Regions from separate parts of the Stenotrophomonas sp. YJH_SMC_82 genome, predicted to be linked through region 4. Evidence: predicted binding sites of a transcription regulator. Region 4 holds the regulator's gene; each other region holds the start of a gene.
What was found. Region 4 encodes FliA, which starts transcription of late flagellar genes. Its sites were predicted from a motif close to TAAAGTTTNNCNNNCNNNGGCCGATAA; they were not measured.
Positions count from the first base shown of each region.

Region 1: the regulator FliA is predicted to act here: its motif matches at 1,405-1,431, upstream of AC5P53_RS11230 (methyl-accepting chemotaxis protein).
Region 2: the regulator FliA is predicted to act here: its motif matches at 1,358-1,384, upstream of AC5P53_RS20475 (chemotaxis protein CheW).
Region 3: the regulator FliA is predicted to act here: its motif matches at 1,320-1,346, upstream of AC5P53_RS15265 (methyl-accepting chemotaxis protein).

Region 1 is NZ_JCAFSE010000002.1:765,700-767,896, reverse strand. Features, by position in the region: gene AC5P53_RS11235 (barstar family protein) at 1-293, opposite strand, end outside; gene AC5P53_RS11230 (methyl-accepting chemotaxis protein) at 1,463-2,197, shown strand, end outside.
Region 2 is NZ_JCAFSE010000011.1:951-3,147, reverse strand. Features, by position in the region: partial or broken gene AC5P53_RS20485 (methyl-accepting chemotaxis protein) at 1-203, opposite strand, end outside; gene AC5P53_RS20480 (hypothetical protein) at 305-688, opposite strand; gene AC5P53_RS20475 (chemotaxis protein CheW) at 824-1,315, opposite strand; gene AC5P53_RS20470 (flagellar brake protein) at 1,499-2,197, opposite strand, start outside.
Region 3 is NZ_JCAFSE010000003.1:551,404-553,600, forward strand. Features, by position in the region: gene mnmA (tRNA 2-thiouridine(34) synthase MnmA) at 1-545, shown strand, start outside; gene hflD (high frequency lysogenization protein HflD) at 542-1,156, shown strand; gene AC5P53_RS15265 (methyl-accepting chemotaxis protein) at 1,375-2,197, shown strand, end outside.
Region 4 is NZ_JCAFSE010000007.1:27,262-29,458, forward strand. Features, by position in the region: gene flhF (flagellar biosynthesis GTPase FlhF) at 1-221, shown strand, start outside; gene AC5P53_RS19985 (MinD/ParA family ATP-binding protein) at 208-1,095, shown strand; gene AC5P53_RS19990 (RNA polymerase sigma factor FliA) at 1,092-1,838, shown strand; gene cheY (chemotaxis response regulator CheY) at 1,896-2,197, shown strand, end outside.

The sequences.
Region 1 (2,197 bases), on a different contig from region 4:
CGCGCAATGGTCCGCGTGTTGAAGGTGCCCGGGGCTTCCAGCTTGGACTGCAGCCACTCGCGGGTGGTAGTTCGTCCCAGTGCGGCGCGGCTGTGCTCGATATCACTCCAGATCACCGTGGCCCGCTCATGGCCGGCCAACACGCCATGGACGCCATGCAGCAGATCATCCAGGGCGTCCAGGCTTGGCCCGAGCTGCCAGTCCTCGCCGGCCATGAACACGCGGTTGATCTCCGCGTACAGGCTGGGGATGTCGTGAATGGCACAGCCTTCGATCTGCAGGATGAGCGTCATATGTCGACTGTAGCGTTGTTCCCTGTGCGTTGGACATGGCTGAGCGCCGGATGCTTTGGGGACCCATGCTGGGGTTTGGCAAACTTCTTTGCTGAGTCAAGTGCTCGGCACTCCCGTCGTGACGCGCGCCGGTTTGCAGGGAAGAAAACGACGTGACCCATCGCCAATAGCAGGGCCATCAGCTGGTAGAGAGTTCGCCCGAAGTCTTCTTCTTCATTGATTGGTGCCATCGGCAGCAGGACCCCCTCGGGCGCGTTCAACTTCCACTGTCAGTGATGACTGGCTGGGTGATGGAAATAGATTCTCCTCCTGTATCATCGGCAATAAAGGTCTGGAAAATTGTTTCTTGGATGGTCAGTAACGTTGTATCTGCGTCTCCGGTGAGGTGGGGGGGAGTTTGATCTGTCCCCGTTGTGAGCAGGGTGAGGTGTTGAAAGCTCAAGTAAAGGAGCGCGGCGTTCAGATATTTGTCTGCGACGAGTGCGATGCCGTGTGGTTCTCCTTCGCTGCTATAGGGGTCTCTCCGTTCAGAGACCTTGAGCGGTATCTTGAGGAAATTTCCGTCGCCCCGTCCTGGGAGTCAATTTCCGTGGACAGGCATGAGTAGAAAGTACGCAGTTTCCATGCACTCCTCGATCGTATTGCCTCAGCGCAGCGCGTGGGTCCGTGCAGCATGGGGTGACCTTCCCGTCTCCTACTTCCAGAGCGACGAGAATCTCAATGACTGCGGTTTTATTGACTTGAAGGTCAATAAGTGGGAGATCAGTGGCAGTCGATTGTAATGGGGTCTGGACCCCTTCATCAGGGTTGAAATACTCAAGGGTCGGGGCCCTGCGATGGCAGATGCCAGATTGCAGCCCTGACGGTAGTCGCGAAGCGGCGCGTTGTTCCTCTGGACAGAAGGGTGCCGGGATCGATGGGCTTCATCCTCCCCCTCCGTGCATCAAGTGACGGTTTCCGCGGTCACGACTCGCGAGCGATGCGTGATGACTGCGATTGATGTGCTCGTACATTGATATGCCCGGCAGGAATAACCACCTCCATTAAGTGTGTCCTTCACACCTGTCTGCATAGTTCCAGAGATTTGGATCGATACAATAATATCGACCCATAAAGTTTCCCCGCGCTGCGCCGCCATCGATCGTACGGCCATGATCAAGGGAATTGAGATGCTCGCCTTACGCAACCTCCGAGTGGGATCCCGGCTGGGTGCCGGGTTTGGATTGCTGCTGCTGTTCATCGTGGCCATCGTTGGCCTGGCGCTGTACGGAAATCACCTGAAGTCCGCCCAGTTCGAGAAAGTGGTGGACGTCAACATGGTGAAGATGCGGCTGTTGAACGACATGCTGGATACCAACAACGCGCTGTTGATGCACCGACGGCTGATGGTGATCAAGCGCGGCGAGGATTTCGACAAGGATTATCAGAAGGCGCAGGAGCTGTCGCAGACCTACGACGGTATCTGGGCCAGGTACATCAGGATTCCGCGCGACGCGACCGGCGATACCCTGGTGGCGAAAATCGACGCGGCACGCAAGGCCACCGACGCCTCCACCCGGCATCTTCACGAGCGCATGAAGGCCGGGGATTTCGACGGCGCGGCCAAGGAACTGCTTGCCGAGCAGGGGCTGGCAACCGCGTGGAACGAAGCGATCTCGACCCTGCTGCGGCATCAGGAGACACTGACCGAGCGCAGCCGCGAGGAATACCGTTCAACTGAATCCTGGACCGGCACGCTGTCGATCGTGTTCGGCGTGTTGAGCCTGGTACTGGGCTCGCTGGCCGCCTGGGCCATCACCCGCAGCCTGACCCGCCCGCTGGAAGGCGCGGTGAAGCTGGCCGACAGCATCGCCAATGGGCGGCTGGACAACAGCATTGACGCCTCCGGCAACGATGAGGTCACG
Region 2 (2,197 bases), on a different contig from region 4:
TTGCGGTACTCGCCCAGCATGCCGCGCATCTCGCCGGCCATGCGGATGCTCTCCATGCGTGAACCGGCCAGCTCGGTGGTCACGTTGTTCAGCGAATGCAGGCCGCGATAGGCGACGATGCCCTGCAGCAGCATCACCAGCAGGAGGACGCCGAAGGTCAGCAGCAGTTTCGGCATCAGTTTCAGGTTGTTGATCCACGGCATGGGCGTTGCGAGCTCCTAAGGCAGACGCGCCCGGGCATCGGGCCCGGTTGCAGCAGAAACCACGCCAGGACCAGGCCCGGCGTGGTCCGACGAACGGCGGATTACTTGATGTTGGCCAGCTTCAGCCCGGCCGGCGAGCTGACTTCGATTTCCGCACGCGAGGCGTCGCGCTGGATCTTGCCGATCACGCACACGGTCTTGCCTTCCAGGGTTTCCAGCGGGAAGGAGAACTTGCCGCGGTTCTCGCCGGCGATACGCGCCGAGAAGGTGTGGCGCGGGAAGGCGCCGCCCATGTACAGGAAGGTCGGCTGGCCTTCGGAGCCTTCTGCGTAACGGGCCTTTTCGACCTTGCCACAGACCATGCCGTCCTTGCCGACCGAACGCGGCGCCATTTCCGGCGGGATCATGTCGGCCGACTGGGCGAAAGCGGAGGCGGCGGTGGTGGCCAGGACAGCGGCCGAGACGAACGCAAACAGGGACTTCATCGAGGGTATCTCCGGGGATGGTAACGATCGGGCCGGTCCTGCGCGCTCCTGCGCGACCGGCTTCTGTCCCCCTATCGGCACCGCCGAAGGGAACTGAAGGGTTTTGTGACTGGAACGTGAAGCAGTTCCGTTTGCTCAGGCAGCGACGTCTTCGGCGAGGTTGGCCTGGCCCATGTCGGCGCTGTCGAGCAGGGTCTCGATGTCCAGCAGGATCAGCATGCGATCGTCGTGGGTACCGATGCCGGAGATGAAACGGGTGTCGACGGCCGCGCCGAATTCCGGGGTCGGGCGGATCTGCTCGGCCGACAGCGGGATCACGTCGGAGACGCTGTCGACGACGATGCCGACCACGCGGTCTTCCACGTTCAGCACGATCATCACGGTGAAGGCATCGTAGCGGGCGTTGTCCAGGCGCAGCTTCAGGCGCAGGTCGATGACCGGGACGATGGTGCCGCGCAGGTTGATCACGCCCTTGATGTAGTCCGGGGCGTCCGGCACGCGGGTGACGGCGTCGTAGCCGCGGATTTCCTGCACCTTGAGGATGTCCACGCCGTAGTGCTCATCACCAAGGGTGAAGCTGAGGAATTCGCCACCGGCGCTGGCGGCGGAGCTGGTCTTGTCGTTCATCGAGGGGTCCTGGTTCTGCCGGAAGTCCCGGTGTCAGGCTCGATATCGGCCCCGCCGGGGGGGACTTTAGGTGCCGGGCAGTGCCGTGGATGGGGTCAGATCCCTTTTCAGGGAAAAGGGATCTGACCCCGGCACGCGTTCCAGGGTTGCCGGCCGGCGGCCGGCACTACCGGTCGGACGGCCTCAGAGCTCGCCGTTGCGGCGGGCCTTGCGCTGGCGGTCGATGCGGAAGATGTAGCGCTGGATGGCGCTGTCGGCGCCGCGTGGCAGGCATTCAAAGCGCATTCCCACGCGCTTGACCTCGATGCCATTGGGCTGACGCTGCGGCAGCAGGTTGCAGACCACCAGTTCGATATCCAGGTCGGGGCCGTCCGGCAGCGACAGCCGCGCCGGATAGCGCTTCTGCAGACCAAACACCGCGCAGTCATTGGGCACCACCACGGCCAGGCCGCCACCGCTGATGTCCACTACGCGCATCGACAGGGCTTCGGCGCGCGCTTCGCCAGGCGGCAGCAGCAGGTGGGGCGAGTCGGTGACCGGCGTCTCCAGCCGGTACAGCTCGCGGCGCTGCAGGTGCACCAGTTCGTCAGGCAGCGGCGCACGGAAGGCCACATGGCCGTCGTTGTCCACGCGCTGCAGTTCGTGCAGCCGGAACCGTACCAGCACGCGTTCGAGCTGGGCGAAGCACAGCAGGTGATCGGCCTGCTCGGCGGCGCGGTTGGAGGCTTCCTGTGGGCTGCCATCGAGCAGCAGGAAGTCCTCGTCTTCGTCGAGGTCGAGCAGGGCGGTCGGGAAGGAACGGTCGCGGCCGTCGATATGGGCGTTGATCAGCGATCGCTGGTCGATCAGCGAGCGCAGCAGCTGGCGCAGCTGGCGCGGGTT
Region 3 (2,197 bases), on a different contig from region 4:
GCGACTTCCGCGAATTCCTCGGCCGCTACCTGCCGGCCAAGCCCGGCCAGATCCTCGACCCGGCCGACGGCAGCGTGATTGCCGAACACCCGGGCGTGTTTTATTTCACCCTGGGCCAGCGCGAGGGCCTGAACATCGGCGGCGTGCGTGGCCGCCCGGCCGCGCCGTGGTACGTGGTTGGCAAGGATGTGGCCAGCAACGTGCTGTACGTGGACCAGGACCGCGACAGCAAGTGGATGCTGTCCGACCGCCTGCGTTCGGAAACCGCGCACTGGATCGCCGGCTCACCGCCGGCACGGCGCTTCGAATGCACCGCCCAGACCCGCTACCGCCAGCCCGACGAGCCGTGTACGGTCCAGGTGCTGGACGATGGCAGCGTGCTGGTCACCTTTGCGCGCCCGCAGCGTGCCGTTACCCCCGGTCAATCGCTGGTGCTGTATGACGGTGATGTGTGCCTGGGCGGCGCGGTGATCGCCGCCACCGATGCGCCGCTGGAACAACGCCTGCGCACCACCCCCTCCCCTTTTGAGGTAATCGCTGCATGAGTTTCACTGTCGACGACCGCGTCCTGGCCTTGGCCGGCATTGCCCAGGCCCTGCAGCAGGTGCGCCGCATCGCCGATACCGGCCATTCCGACGCCGCCGCCGTGCGCACCGCCGTGGACAGCGTGTTCCGCGTGGATGCGTCCTCGCCGCAGGCGGTGTTCGGTGACCGTCATGCACTGAAGTCCGGCCTGCGCCTGCTGCACAACTACTTCCGCAGCCAGGGCCAGGACCCGATGCTGCCCAAGCTGGCCCTGTCGGTGCTGCAGCTGGAGCGCCGCTTCGTGCAGGATGGGGCGACCGTGAACAAGGTCGCCTCGGGCATCGAGCGCGCCCAGCGCCAGGCCACCGAACTGGGCGACAGTGGCCACCCGGACGTACTGGCCAACCTGGGCGGCCTGTATGCCGACACCATCAGCCACCTGAAACCGCGGGTGATGGTGCAGGGCAACCCGCACTACCTGGGCCAGGCCGGCGTGGTGGCGGAGATCCGTGCCCTGCTGCTGGCCGCGGTGCGTTCGGCGGTGTTGTGGCGCCAGCTGGGCGGCAGCTACTGGGACTTCCTGTTCAGCCGCAAGGCGATGATCGAGGCCGTGGACCGCCTGCTGGCCTGAGGGTGTGGGGTCAGAGCCCTTTTCCATGGAAAAGGGATCCGACCCCGTTGCGCCTGCCCAAGGGGTCGGATCCCTTTCCGGCACGGAAAGGGCTCTGACCCCGAGGCCGCCAAGGCGCCGGAAAACCGGCGCATTCAGAATGCACTTCGAGGCACATCGACGTTAAAGAGAAAGGGGGTACGGCCGATACATCCTCCGTGCACCTCCCGAGAACGTCCATGTACTCACGCATTTTCATCCGTCTGGCCGCCCCCCTGGCTCTGACCCTGCTGCTCCCCTTCGCCATCGGTTTCGAATGGCCGGCCGCCCTGCGCTGGGCGATCCTGACCACGATGACGCTGAGCTGGCTCGGCTTTGCGTGGTGGACCACCCGCGCACAGGCACATCGTTCCCCCGAGCACGCCCGTGTCCTGCGCGAACAGGACCAGCTGCTGACCGAGCTGCGCAACTTCGTCGGCAACGAGATCGACGGTTCGCGTGGCGAAGTGGAACGCGCCCGTGACCTGATCCGCCAGGCCGTCTCCAGCCTGGGCGGCAGCTTCGATGCCATGAACCGCAAGTCGCGCCAGCAGAGCCAGGCCCTGTCGCGCATCGTCGACCGCGCCGGTGATGAAGGCAATGCCGGCCTCGACGTTGCCCGTTTCGCCCAGCACGCCAGCCATCGCATGGAACAGCTGGTGGAAGCGCTGGAACAGGTGAGCGGCCAGAGCAGCACCACCGTGCAGCACATCGACCAGATGGCGCAGCACCTGGATGGCATCTTCGCGCTGCTGGAAGACGTCAAGTCGATCGCCGACCAGACCAACCTTCTGGCGCTGAACGCGGCCATCGAAGCGGCGCGCGCCGGTGAAGCCGGTCGTGGCTTCGCCGTGGTCGCCGACGAAGTGCGCAACCTGTCCGAGCGCTCGACCACCTTCAACGAGCAGATCCGCAAGCTGGCGCACAGCTCCAAGGACGCCATCGCCAAGGTGCGCGAGACGGTTTCGCACATGGCCTCGCGCGATATGGACCGCTCCCGCGAAGCCCGCCAGGAAGCAGCAG
Region 4 (2,197 bases):
AGGGCCTGGTGCTGAGCAAGCTGGACGAGACCGGCCGCTTCGGCAACGCCCTGTCGGTGGCCGTGGACCACGCCCTGCCGATCACCTGGGTGACCGATGGCCAGGACGTCCCGGAGGACCTGCACCGGGCCAGTGCAGCCAATCTTGTACTTCGCCTTGAAGATTTGCGCCGAGCGGCCGATATGCCCTGCAACCCGGAGTTGAACCATGCCGTCGCGTGAGTACGCCAAGCTGACCAAGACCTTCCCGCTGTCGGCCACCCGCAGCGAGCCGCTCGGCCCTGTGCGCACCATCGCGGTGACCGGCGGCAAGGGCGGCGTGGGCAAGACGAATGTGTCCGCCAACCTGGCGGTGGCGCTGGCGGGCATGGGCAAGCGCACGCTGCTGCTGGACGCCGACCTGGGCCTGGCCAACATCGACGTGATCCTGGGCTTGAACCCCACCTTTACGCTGGCCGACCTGGTGGCCGGCCGCTGCTCGCTGGACGACGTCATCGTCGAAGGCCCGAACGGCGTGCTGGTGGTCCCGGCCGCTTCCGGCCGCCGGCACATGGCCGAGCTGGCCCCGGCCGAGCATGTCGGCCTGGTCAACGTGTTCTCCGAACTGGAACGCGAGCTGGACATCATGGTGGTCGATACCGCCGCCGGCATCACCGACGGCGTGCTGACCTTCTGCCAGGCCGCGCAGGACACCGTGGTGGTGGTCTGTGACGAACCGGCCTCGATCACCGACGCCTACGCACTGATCAAGGTGCTATCGCGCGAGCGCGGCGTGGACCGCATCCAGGTGGTGGCCAACATGGTGCGCGACCCGAACGAGGGCCGCGTGCTGTACGAGAAGCTGACCCGCGTCTGCGAGAAGTTCCTCGCCGATGTCTCGCTGAACTACCTGGGCTGCGTGCCGCAGGATGACTGGCTGCGCCTGTCGGTGCAGCGCCAGCAGCCGGTGGTGAAGGCCTATCCATCCAGCCCGTCGGCGCTGGCGATCACCGAGATCGCACGCCGCACCGCGCGCTGGCAGGCACCGACCGAACCGCGCGGTGGCGTCGAGTTCTTCCTCGAACGCATCCTCAAGCAGCGTGGGGTGGCCGCATGAAAGGCGCAGCCCACCAGTACAGGGAAGTCCAGCGCTCGGCGGCCAACGAGGTCATCGCCCAGCATTCGGACCTGGTGCGACGCATCGCCCACCACCTGGCCGCGCGCCTGCCGGCCAGCGTCGAAGTCGATGATCTGATCCAGGCCGGCATGATGGGCCTGATCGAAGCCTCGCGCAGCTACGACGCCGACCAGGGCGCCTCGTTCGAGACCTATGCCTCGATCCGCATCCGCGGCTCGATGATCGACGAGATCCGCCGTGGCGACTGGGTGCCGCGCTCGGTGCACCGCCGTGCCCGTGATGCCGCCGCCACCATCCGCCGCCTGGAACAGAGCACGGGCCGTGCCGCCAGCGCCACCGAAGTGGCCGCCGCGATGGAGATGCCGCTGCCCGAGTACCTGAGGCTGATGGAAGACGCCGCACGTGGCCAGGTGCTGAGCCTGGAGTCGCGCATCGAAGACCAGGGCGAACTGGATACCGTCGCCCAGGGCGGCCCGACCCCGCAGCAGGTGCTGGAGCGCGGCGAGTTCGGCCGTGAGCTGGGCAAGGCCATCGGCCACCTGCCCGAGCGCGAACAGCTGGTGCTCTCGCTGTACTACGAGCAGGAGCTGAACCTGAAGGAGATCGGCGCGGTGCTCGGCGTGAGCGAGTCGCGGGTCTGCCAGATCCATGGCCAGGCCGTGCTGCGCCTGCGCGGCCGCCTGAAGATTTTCGAGGCCGTCGACGCCGGCCTGGAAGAATGAACATCCCCGAGGCGACTGCCCCCGGCCGCCCGGAATGAACAACAAAGGAACTCTGCTTTGAACAAGAACATGCGCATCCTCATCGTCGACGACTTCTCGACCATGCGTCGAATCGTCAAGAACCTGCTGGGCGATCTGGGCTTCACCAACACCGCCGAAGCCGAGGACGGGCATGCCGCGCTGTCGCTGCTGCAGAGCCAGCCCTTCGATTTCGTCGTCACCGACTGGAACATGCCGGTGATGACCGGCATCGAACTGCTCAAGGCGATCCGTGCCGACGCCAAGCTGAAGACCCTGCCGGTGCTGATGGTCACCGCCGAAGCCAAGCGCGAGCAGATCATCGAAGCGGCCCAGAACGG